Regions from separate parts of the Paenibacillus sp. FSL K6-1330 genome, predicted to be linked through region 2. Evidence: riboswitches for the same ligand, from Rfam matches in the RefSeq annotation. Region 2 holds a riboswitch; each other region holds the start of a gene.
What was found. A riboswitch is a leader RNA that binds a small molecule or an ion and turns the genes downstream of it on or off. The one in region 2 is predicted to bind cobalamin.
Positions count from the first base shown of each region.

Region 1: it holds a riboswitch for cobalamin, as region 2 does, so the genes downstream of both, NYE54_RS27475 (ABC transporter substrate-binding protein) here and NYE54_RS23910 (1-propanol dehydrogenase PduQ) in region 2, are expected to answer to the same signal.
Region 3: it holds a riboswitch for cobalamin, as region 2 does, so the genes downstream of both, NYE54_RS03580 (ribonucleoside-diphosphate reductase subunit alpha) here and NYE54_RS23910 (1-propanol dehydrogenase PduQ) in region 2, are expected to answer to the same signal.

Region 1 is NZ_CP150269.1:6,038,291-6,041,571, forward strand. It holds gene NYE54_RS27465 (ABC transporter ATP-binding protein) at 1-41, opposite strand, end outside; gene NYE54_RS27470 (iron ABC transporter permease) at 38-1,084, opposite strand; gene NYE54_RS27475 (ABC transporter substrate-binding protein) at 1,081-2,085, opposite strand; cobalamin riboswitch at 2,343-2,545, opposite strand; gene NYE54_RS27480 (histidine phosphatase family protein) at 2,698-3,281, opposite strand, start outside.
Region 2 is NZ_CP150269.1:5,256,094-5,259,374, reverse strand. It holds gene NYE54_RS23920 (DinB family protein) at 1-124, shown strand, start outside; gene NYE54_RS23915 (DinB family protein) at 180-722, shown strand; adenosylcobalamin (AdoCbl) riboswitch at 916-1,069, shown strand; gene NYE54_RS23910 (1-propanol dehydrogenase PduQ) at 1,528-2,670, shown strand; gene NYE54_RS23905 (BMC domain-containing protein) at 2,900-3,256, shown strand; gene NYE54_RS23900 (EutP/PduV family microcompartment system protein) at 3,269-3,281, shown strand, end outside.
Region 3 is NZ_CP150269.1:813,327-816,607, forward strand. It holds gene NYE54_RS03580 (ribonucleoside-diphosphate reductase subunit alpha) at 1-1,922, opposite strand, end outside; cobalamin riboswitch at 2,116-2,349, opposite strand; gene NYE54_RS03585 (MTH1187 family thiamine-binding protein) at 2,706-3,011, shown strand; tRNA gene NYE54_RS03590 (tRNA-Thr) at 3,120-3,191, shown strand.

The DNA of each region.
Region 1 (3,281 bases), 780 kb from region 2:
ACCTTGCCATATGCTTTGCCAAGTCCTTGAGCTGTAATCATGATAGACCCTCCCTGCGCCGTTTTTTGTTCCGGTATAGCAAATACGCAAAGAATGGAGCGCCTATGAATGCCGTAACCACACCAAGCGGTATTTCCGTTGGTGCCAGCACGGACCGTGCCGCCGTATCGCACCAGACCATGAATATCGCGCCGCCCAGAGCCGACAGTGGAACAATGACGCGGTAATCGGAGCCGGTGATCAACCGGATCATATGCGGTACCACAAGTCCCACGAATCCAATCACGCCGGATACCGACACGGCTGCGGCGGCGAGCAGGGTAGCAACGATGAGCACGCTGGTCTTCAACCGATCCACATTCAAGCCCATATGGGCGGCCTGCCGTTCCCCCAGCGACAAAATATTAAGCGCCCGCGACCTGCTCCATAAGTAGATAAAACCTGCGATAAAATACGGGAAAAGGATGGCCGTATACGACCATCCACGCATGCTCAGGCTCCCCATCGTCCAGTACAGGATCTGGTTTACCGTATCTTTGGACATGACCGTCAGAAAGGAAACGACGGCGCCCAGAAACGACTGCATCACCACGCCGGACAGAATGAGCCCGTGGATCGGCAGTTTTCCTTGGTCCCTCGCCAGCAGCAGAACGGCCCATAAGGTGCCTGCTCCGGTCAGAAACGCTACAAGCGGCAGCGTGTAACCTCCGGCAAAGGAATATTCCATCCCGAAAAAAATCAGGGATGCTGCGCCAAGCGCAGCACCCGAGGATACACCAAGCGTAAACGGATCCGCCAGCGGATTGCGCAATACCCCTTGAAAGGCGGCTCCGGCGACGGCCAGGGAGGCTCCTACGAGCATCCCCAGCAATATGCGCGGCAATCTCACCTTCATTAAGATTTGCTCGGATGAAGCTTCCCAGCCCGGAACGATGGAATCGCCGATTCCCGGCAGCCGGTGCAGCAGCATCGCCCCAATCTCTCTCACAGGCAGGTGCACGGAGCCGATTCCGAGACTGACAACCAAGGTTAACAGTAATAGGATGATGCCGGCCGCACCGAATCCTGCAAGTTTTTTACTCATGGATTCATCAGTTCCGGATAAACGGCCTTCGCCACTTCCACCAACCCTTGCGTCACACGGGGACCAGGACGGCTGAGCAGGTTCGCATCCACGGATATGACCTGATCGTTCTTGATGGCTTCGATCTGATCCCAGCCGCCGCGCTCCTTAATCAGCTGATCCAATGTTTTCTTGGTTGCTTCATCAACCACATCGTCCGTGTACAGAATGACGTCGGGGTTCGCAGCAATAATATTTTCCTCACTGATTTCGAACCAGCCTTCCGCATCGCCGGCTGCGTTGACGCCGCCAGCTAAGGTGATGATCTCATCCATAAACTCGCCCTTGCCGACGGTCCATCCCGGAGAGAATTCCACATACACTTTCTTCTTGTCTTCATCCTTCACGGCTTTCACGGCTTCCGTAACGGTAGCCAATTCCTGCTTCATCTGATCCACGACCGCTTTCGCCTCCGCTTGACGGTCCGTAATTTGTCCGATCAGTTCGATGTTCTCCATCACGGCATCAATGGTTTTCAGATCATTGACGAACAGGGTAACGCCAAGCTCACGCAATTTCTCGGCATTCTGAGCATTCATCGAAGCCGCAAATACCACATCGGCATCGGCTGCAATAATAGCCTCTTCATTCACTTGGAACCCGCCCAATTTAGGCTTAGATTTGGCCGCTTCCGGATAATCGTCATTATCGGACACGCCAACGATTTCCTCATCCAGGCCCAAAGCGAACAGTTTTTCCGTCTCGGACGGTGTCAGGGATGCAATTTTGGCCGGAGCTTTCTCAAACGTCATTTCAACCCCGGTTGAATCCTTAACGGTCAGCGGATACGTCGTTTTAAGCTCTTCGCCGGAATCCGCCGGAGCTTCGTTATTCTGCTCTTCCTGCTGTGCAGGCTGCGTTGTATCCTTCGGCGCCGCTTCTTTGTCTCCACAGCCAATCAAGGCCAGAGCCATCAGTATGGCTACTAGAAGTACGGACCATGTTTTGTTTAATGCTTTCATCTCTTAAAATCCCCCTATGCATAATTGAGAACCTGGCGCTTTCGAGTTTACATTCCTTCGACCGATCCTTACCGGGAGAAAAACATCAATCGTCATACTCCAAAGAAAAGCAAAAATCCCTGACTCCTCGTAAACAAGGACTCAGGGATTACGTTTTAACATAAGGACATCTGGATAACCGTTCACAGATAGCGCCTTAAACTTCCGCCCACACATGCTGCATGGGTCCGGCAAACGTAATCCTCTCCTCGAAGGACCGTCATTCATTCGCCGAGGGCAGGTCTCCTGACTTGCAGGCTGTAACGACTTCTCCGCCTTCCCAAGCGCTATGGCTCAGTGGCATATGAAGAAGTCCCTGCTTCACAGTGGCGGGACCGTGCCGGACTTGCACCGGCTTCCCTATTAACCCGGCAGAAGGCAACAACGCCTTCTGTCCGGGACCCTCGCAAATAATATGAATTTATGTATGTTAGGCCAAGCATGGTTTCTCTGCCCAAAATTATAGGCGATAAACCTTCCTCTTACAACCGAAAGAATCGGTCATTTCAAATGCCTTATGATACGGATTTATCCCGTTATCGCCCATTCCGCACCGATATCATACGATTTCATTTATTCGCTTAACCGCACGCCTTCCCAGCGGTCTCCATCCCATGTCAATTGCAGCTTGAGCTCCTCGCCCGGTGACACTTGCGTTTCCCAGAATTCCGTATGCGGAAGGGTAGCTGCCGCGATCTGCCGGATGACGCCCCCATGGGTGACCACAAGCACATCCAACTCAGCCCTCTGTGTCCCAGAACCATAACCGGCTCGCTCTGCCTCTGCCTCTGCCTCTGCCTCTGCCTCTGCCTCTGCCTCTGCCTCTGCCTCTGCCTCTGCCTCTGCCTCTGCCTCTGCCTCTGCCTCTGCCTCTGCCTCTGCCTCTGCCTCTGCCTCTGCCTCTGCCTCTGCCTCTGCCTCTGCCTCTGCCTGCACAAGGGTATCCGGATCTTCCTCCACATGCAACAGTTCCTTCAAATCCAAATACAATCCGGTCAAGAATGCCTGAATCCGGGAACAGAACGCTTCCCAGCTCTCCCCATTTGGCGGCGTAACTTCTGCGGGGTTATCAATCCAGCGCCGATAGGAGATATCCGACTTCAAGTCCTCGTAGATGTTCCCTTCCCAAGCCCCGAAATCGAGCTCACGCAGCCGCG
Region 2 (3,281 bases):
AGTTGGGCGAAACACTCGTGAAGTCATATCCCGTTTATTGCCAGGCGACTTTAAGCAAAAAGTTGAAGCGGCAAGAATTCATGAACTTAAAGTACAGCATGCGGTTAAGGAAGAAGCATCGTGAGTCCAAATAGTGAGGCCGGGATGCTATTTATTTTTACAAGGGAGGTTGTGTTAGGATGTTGTACGATTTGCCAGGCGAAGAGAATATGTCAACGATCGTGGGAATGTTATATAGCGCTGTCAGAGAGAACAGCCAACGGCTAAAGTCCATATCAGAGGGCATGGCCCAAGAGGAAATAGACTTCAAGGGACCTTGTGACAATTTCAATAGTGCCGCTCAGTTAATAAAACATATCATGTACGTCGACCTGAACTGGGTATATAGGATTAAAGGTGAGGCGCTTCCCCAGTCATTCATAGATGAATACGGCCCAATGATCGATGAACATAACAGGCTGCCGATGGTCAAAGGAATGTCTCTGGACACGCTTATATCTAAATATGAAGTTGTACTCAGTATGTTGAAGGATGTATGTACGCAGTTAACGGATGCCGATCTGGATCGCATCGTTACATTCGGACACGAGAATGAAAAGCAAGCCACCATCCGGTGGGGTTTATGGCATATGGCCGACCATAACCGTTATCATCAAGCCCATATTAATCAGCTTAGAAAGTGGTACTCTGAGCAGAAGAAGACATGGATCATGAATAAATGAATGGGAAAACCATTTCCTTGTTTGTCTTTCTGAGACAATTCACCGTATCTACGCTGCAGCGTTCGTCCCTTGGTCTGCCCGAGGCATTTTATTTTATTTGAGTTTCATTCGGTCAATCATTTTTTTAAGGTTTATATCGCCAAACGCGTCGTTTGTGCTATAATGATGTCGAATGGGCAACTATTCGCGTCATGTACAATAGAAAAAGTTATAGGTAATGGAAGTTTGGTGCAAATCCAACACGGTCCCGCCACTGTGATAGACCGAATGATCGGTCTTAAGTCAGGTCTTTTGCCTAATAACTTTGGAGAGACCAGTCATTTCGAGGCGAAAATGGCTGGTTTACAAGTCTAGTGACGTTTCTCGCCTCGCTAGGCTTTTTTTAATTGCAGCAGAGGCTGCCGACGATGTTGTCGGCCACAGCCGGGTGTTCGCCGCCGAATATATACAATGAGGTATAGCTCGCAAACGGGGAGATTCTTCAAGGACGAAGAAGCACGTGCACTATGGGGTGCATATCCCTTTTTTTTATTGATAGAGGCTGTTCCCAAAGTCCGCTTTTGATGACCGACCTTTTTGAACAGGCACTTATAAAATCGTGCCGTTAATGTGTCTGATCTAAGGACAAGTTCCGGAAGCGGTTGACGAAGATCGGAATGACGGTGTACAGTATATATGCAAAACTAAATGATAAGAAGCTGCACAATGGCGTGCATACATGATAACAAGCAAAGAGGCTTTTGAAGGGGATTTCCCTTTGAATGGCCTCTTTTTTTGTTGCAATTACTTCTTGGAGGTGCTTTACATGGATAAACTTTCGATTAAAGCCGACCTCTATATGGGGCAAGGCGCGATGGATCGTCTAACAGAGTGGCAAAACAAACGTATGTTCATCGTCACAGATCCATTTATGGTGAAGTCGGGCATGATTAACATGGTGTTTGATCGCCTGCACAGCAGTAACGAGCAATATGTTTTCAGCAATATCGTGCCTGATCCGCCGATTGAAGTCGTCACGGAAGGTGTCGAGGCGCTCTGTGCGTTCAACACCGATCTAATCATTGCCATTGGCGGCGGTTCTGCCATTGATGCCGCTAAAGCGATGAAGCTGTTTACGAAAAAGCTGCTTGACCAGCGAGATATCCCGTTCATTGCAATCCCGACGACAAGCGGGACGGGTTCTGAAGTTACGTCATTCTCCGTTATCAGCGACAAAGAAAAAAACATCAAATATCCGCTTGTATCCGATGACATGCTGCCGCAAGAAGCGATTCTCGATCCTGAGCTCGTCAAAAGCGTGCCGGACTTCATTACGGCCGATACCGGACTGGATGTGTTGACGCATGCCATTGAAGCCTATGTATCCACCAAATCCAATGATATCTCCGATGCACTGGCGGAGAAGGCAATGAAGCTGGTCTTTGCTTATTTGCCGCGAGCTTATAAGGACGGAAATGATCTTGAGGCGCGCGAAAAAATGCATAATGCATCCTGCATCGCGGGGATGGCGTTTAATATTGCGTCTCTGGGATTGAATCATGGGATCGCGCATGTGGCGGGAGCCAAATTCAAAATTGCCCACGGACGCATGAATGCGATTCTTCTTCCGCATGTCATCGAATTTAATGCCGATTACAAGCCGGGTTACGGCAAGGAAGAAAGCAATAGAGCGGCGGTTCGGTATGCCGAAATTTCCAAAAGCTTGGGGTTATCCGCACCCAATGCGAAGAGCGGCGTCCGTAGTCTCGTACAGGCAATCAAACTGCTGCAGAAGCAATTGAATATGCCGCAAACGCTGCGTGAATGCGGTGTGGATCAATCGCTGTTTGGAGAGATGAGAGAGTCGATCGCCGAAGGCGCGCTGAAAGACGGATGCACGGCAACAAATCCACGCGTTCCTACGGCAGAGGACGTGCTTCAAATTTTGAACAAAATGTTTCAATTCTAAGATCGAGTCGAAATTTGACGGATTTCGTATTGACATCGCTTGCAATATTCAAATATAGTGAAAGTAACACAATGGCGTGTTGCATACAAATCAAAGCAAAGTGGCTTCTTAAAAATTCCGCATGGACTTTTAAGGGGCTTTTATTGTTTTTTTGCAGGTTTTCTTATCAAAAGTAGACTTTTTGAACAACCTCTTTTAGTGTTTTCGATACGAGAGTGAGATGAGGAGTATGGAACAAGGAGCCGAGAAACAACGTGTGATTCAGGAGTATGTGCCTGGCAAACAGGTCACGCTCGCTCACATTATCGCGAACCCGAACCCGGACATTTACAAGAAGCTGGGACTCGGAAACGAAGCGCATCAGTCCATCGGCGTTATGACGATCACGCCAAGCGAAGCCTCCATCATTGCAGCGGATATCGCTACAAAGGCGGCTGGCGTACAAATCGGCTTTGTCGACCGTTTCAGCGGTTCACTCGTCATTACGGGCGATGTATCATCAGTAGAATCTGCGATCAGCGCAGTGCTGCATGGATTGCAGAATATATTGGGCTTCTCGGCAAATACGAATATTACGAGAACGTAGGAGAAGCTTATGATGAAGAAAATTA
Region 3 (3,281 bases), 3.0 Mb from region 2:
TCTTGCTGCAATTCGCGCCATTGTTCGGTGGTTACGAACTTGCCTTCATGCTCGCCGTCGGTGTAACCGCGGAACGTGAAGTACTCGCCGCTCTCCCAGTCGGAGCCTTTGAATTTCGGATAGTGGCCTTTTTCCTTGGCCAACTCCATGCTGGATTTAACGAGCAGGTAGTTGATGTGCTCATACAGATTGTCGTTATATGCAACGGCTTCGTCGGATTCCCAGCGGATACCTTCCAGCGCCAGCAAGTGATGCAGACCGAAGGTGCCGAGACCGACCGCACGGTATTGGCTGTTGGTATATTGAGCTTGCAGAACTTCAATATTGTTAATGTCGATAACGTTATCCAGCATGCGAACCTGGATCGGAACGAGACGCTCCAGCACACCAGCAGGTACAGCACGAGCCAAGTGGATGGAGTTCAGGTTGCAGACAACGAAATCGCCAGGGATTTTGGAAATTACGATCCGGGTTTGGCCGTCTTTCGTAACCAGCTCCTCCTGCTCAACAACTGTCGGAGATTGGTTCTGCATGATCTCCGTGCACAGGTTGGAAGAGTAGATCATGCCATGCGCAGAGTTCGGGTTCGCACGGTTGACCGTGTCGCGGTAGAACATGTACGGTGTACCCGTTTCAAGCTGGGATTTCATGATGCGCTTCATAATGTCGATAGCTTGTACCGTAATGCGCGGCAGCAGCGGGCTCGCCACGGCTTCAGCATACTTTTGACGGAATTCGCCTTCGCCTTGTCCTTGATCATAGAAGTCTTCCAGGCCCAGCGGACGGCCGTTCTCGTCTTTCCAGCCCATGATTTTCTTCACTTCATGCGGACAGAACAGGCTCCACTCTTCACGTGCTTCTACAGCTTCCATGAACAGGTCAGGCAGACATACGCCGTGGAACACGTCATGTGCTCTCATGCGCTCGTCACCATTGTTCAGCTTCAGATCCAGGAAGGACAGAATGTCTTTGTGGAACACATCCAGGTAAACCGCGATAGCACCTTTACGAGTTCCCAATTGGTCAACGCTAACAGCGGTGTTGTTCAACTGGCGAATCCAAGGGATAACGCCGGAGCTGGTGTTCTTGTGACCGCGGATGTCAGAGCCGCGTGCACGGACTTTACCGAGGTACACCCCGATGCCGCCGCCCATTTTGCTGAGACGGGCGATATCCGTATTGGAATCGAAGATTCCTTCCAGGGAGTCGTCCACGGTATCGATGAAGCAGCTGGAAAGCTGGCCGGCTACTTTTTTACCTGCGTTAGACATGGTCGGCGTAGCGGCCGTCATATACAGGTTACTCATGGCCCAGTAGGCTTCTTTGACAAGGTCAAGACGCTTGTCAGCTGGCTCGTTGTGCATGAGGAACATCGCGATGACCATGTACCGTTCTTGCGGAAGTTCCATGACGCGACCGTCAAAGTCGTTTGCCAGGTAACGCTCAGCCAGTGTCAACAGCCCGATGTAATCAAACAGCAGGTCGCGGCTTGGATCGATGCATTCGCCGAGTTCTTCGATTTGTTCTTTGGTGTAGCTGGTCAGAAGATCCTCGCGATAAATGCCTTTCTGTACAAGCTCTGTAATGAGCGGGTAGAAGGCACCGTATGGTTCTTCCGGGTATGCTTTGTATCGGCGGTTGGTGGCCGCTTTTTTATATAAAGAGGTCAGAAACGAACGCGCAGCTGCAAACTTCCAATCCGGCTCCTCTTTGGTTACAAGCTCAAGGGCGGACATCGTGAAGGCGTTGCTGATTTCTTCGCCGGTAACTTGCTCACCGCGCAATTTGGCATTGACGCCGCGAAGCAGGCGCTCTTTATCGAGCATGTCCAATCCTTTTAGAGTCCGGTCGGCATAGACGGAGAGACGAATTTCATCAAAGGCGAGCTGACGGTTGTTCGGTTTAACTACGAGCTGGGGCATGAATAAATTCCTCGCTTTCTTCGGGGGAAATATGAAAAAGGACATCAAAAAAACATTTTCTAAAACCCGCGGGCAGGCTTGAAAATGTCCGTGCGCTGTGATTCGAAAATGACGTTTGCCATAAGCCCATGAATGGGCATGATGTTATGTACAGACGCAAGCTTAACGAACACTTACCTAAAACCCCGTAGGTTGGTGTCTGCTGCATATAGGCAGGTCTCCTGACTTGAGCTACTTCCCTCGGCATTGCCTCCCCTGAGACCTTGATCCGGTTCCTCGGTGGCATATGTCGTATGTGGATGGCTGATAGATCATAAACAGCCTTAGGCCCTTACAGTGGCGGGACCGTGATGGATTTACACCATGCTTCCCTATTAAGCCGGACTGCCTTATAGGTTGATCCGGCACCTACATACACTATATTTGGTTGTTGTTAATCTAATTTAACCCAATATATTGTGTTTGTAAACTATATTCTTAAAATTGAACGCAAAAAGAATTATAGCAAACGAGCGGCCATTGTGCCAGTTAAGAAACTGCCAAAAGGCCATAACATTTCCTGAATTGTGACCAAATGCGACCTTTTCTGCGCAGATACCACGTATATTATCGTTTTGACAAAATAGGATATATTCGTACGGACGAAATGAGGAAGATACACCATATCTTGTATGAAGTTACAGACAGACGGACTTTGATATGGAGGGTCAGAATTGATATGATAACTGTATCCGGGAGTTTAACATTCCATATAAATGAGATGCAACGAGGGAGGTATTCAAGATGGCTATAGCGGAGGTAACGGTGATTCCGATCGGAACCGCAACAACGAGCTTGAGTTCTTATGTTGCCGAGATGCAGCGTATATTGAAACAACAGGATGGAATATCCTATGAGCTAACTTCGATGAGCACCATCATCGAGGGAGAGCTTAACATGATCTGGCGGGCGATTGAGGCTTTGCATGAAGCGCCTTTTCTGTCCGGTGCGAAGCGTGTATCGACTTCCGTGAAGATCGACGACCGCAGGGATCAAGTCTCCTCGAGCAAACAGAAGATCCAGTCCGTGCAGGAGAAGTTAGGCGGGTAATACCGCCAGTTACGGAGGATATTTCCGTAAGAATAGGACTTGCATTTTGCTGCTGAAGTATTATAATAATTTTTGTTGTTTCGTGAGGAATATCATCGAACCACATTTGCTGGTGTAGCTCAGGGGTAGAGCAACGCACTCGTAATGCGTAGGTCGGGGGTTCAATTCCCTTCACCAGCATCTTTACAAAGTCAATAATGGCGCGGTTTTCCGAGTTTTTTCGGAATCGCGCCATTATTGTTTAATAACCTACACATCTAACATTCTTCT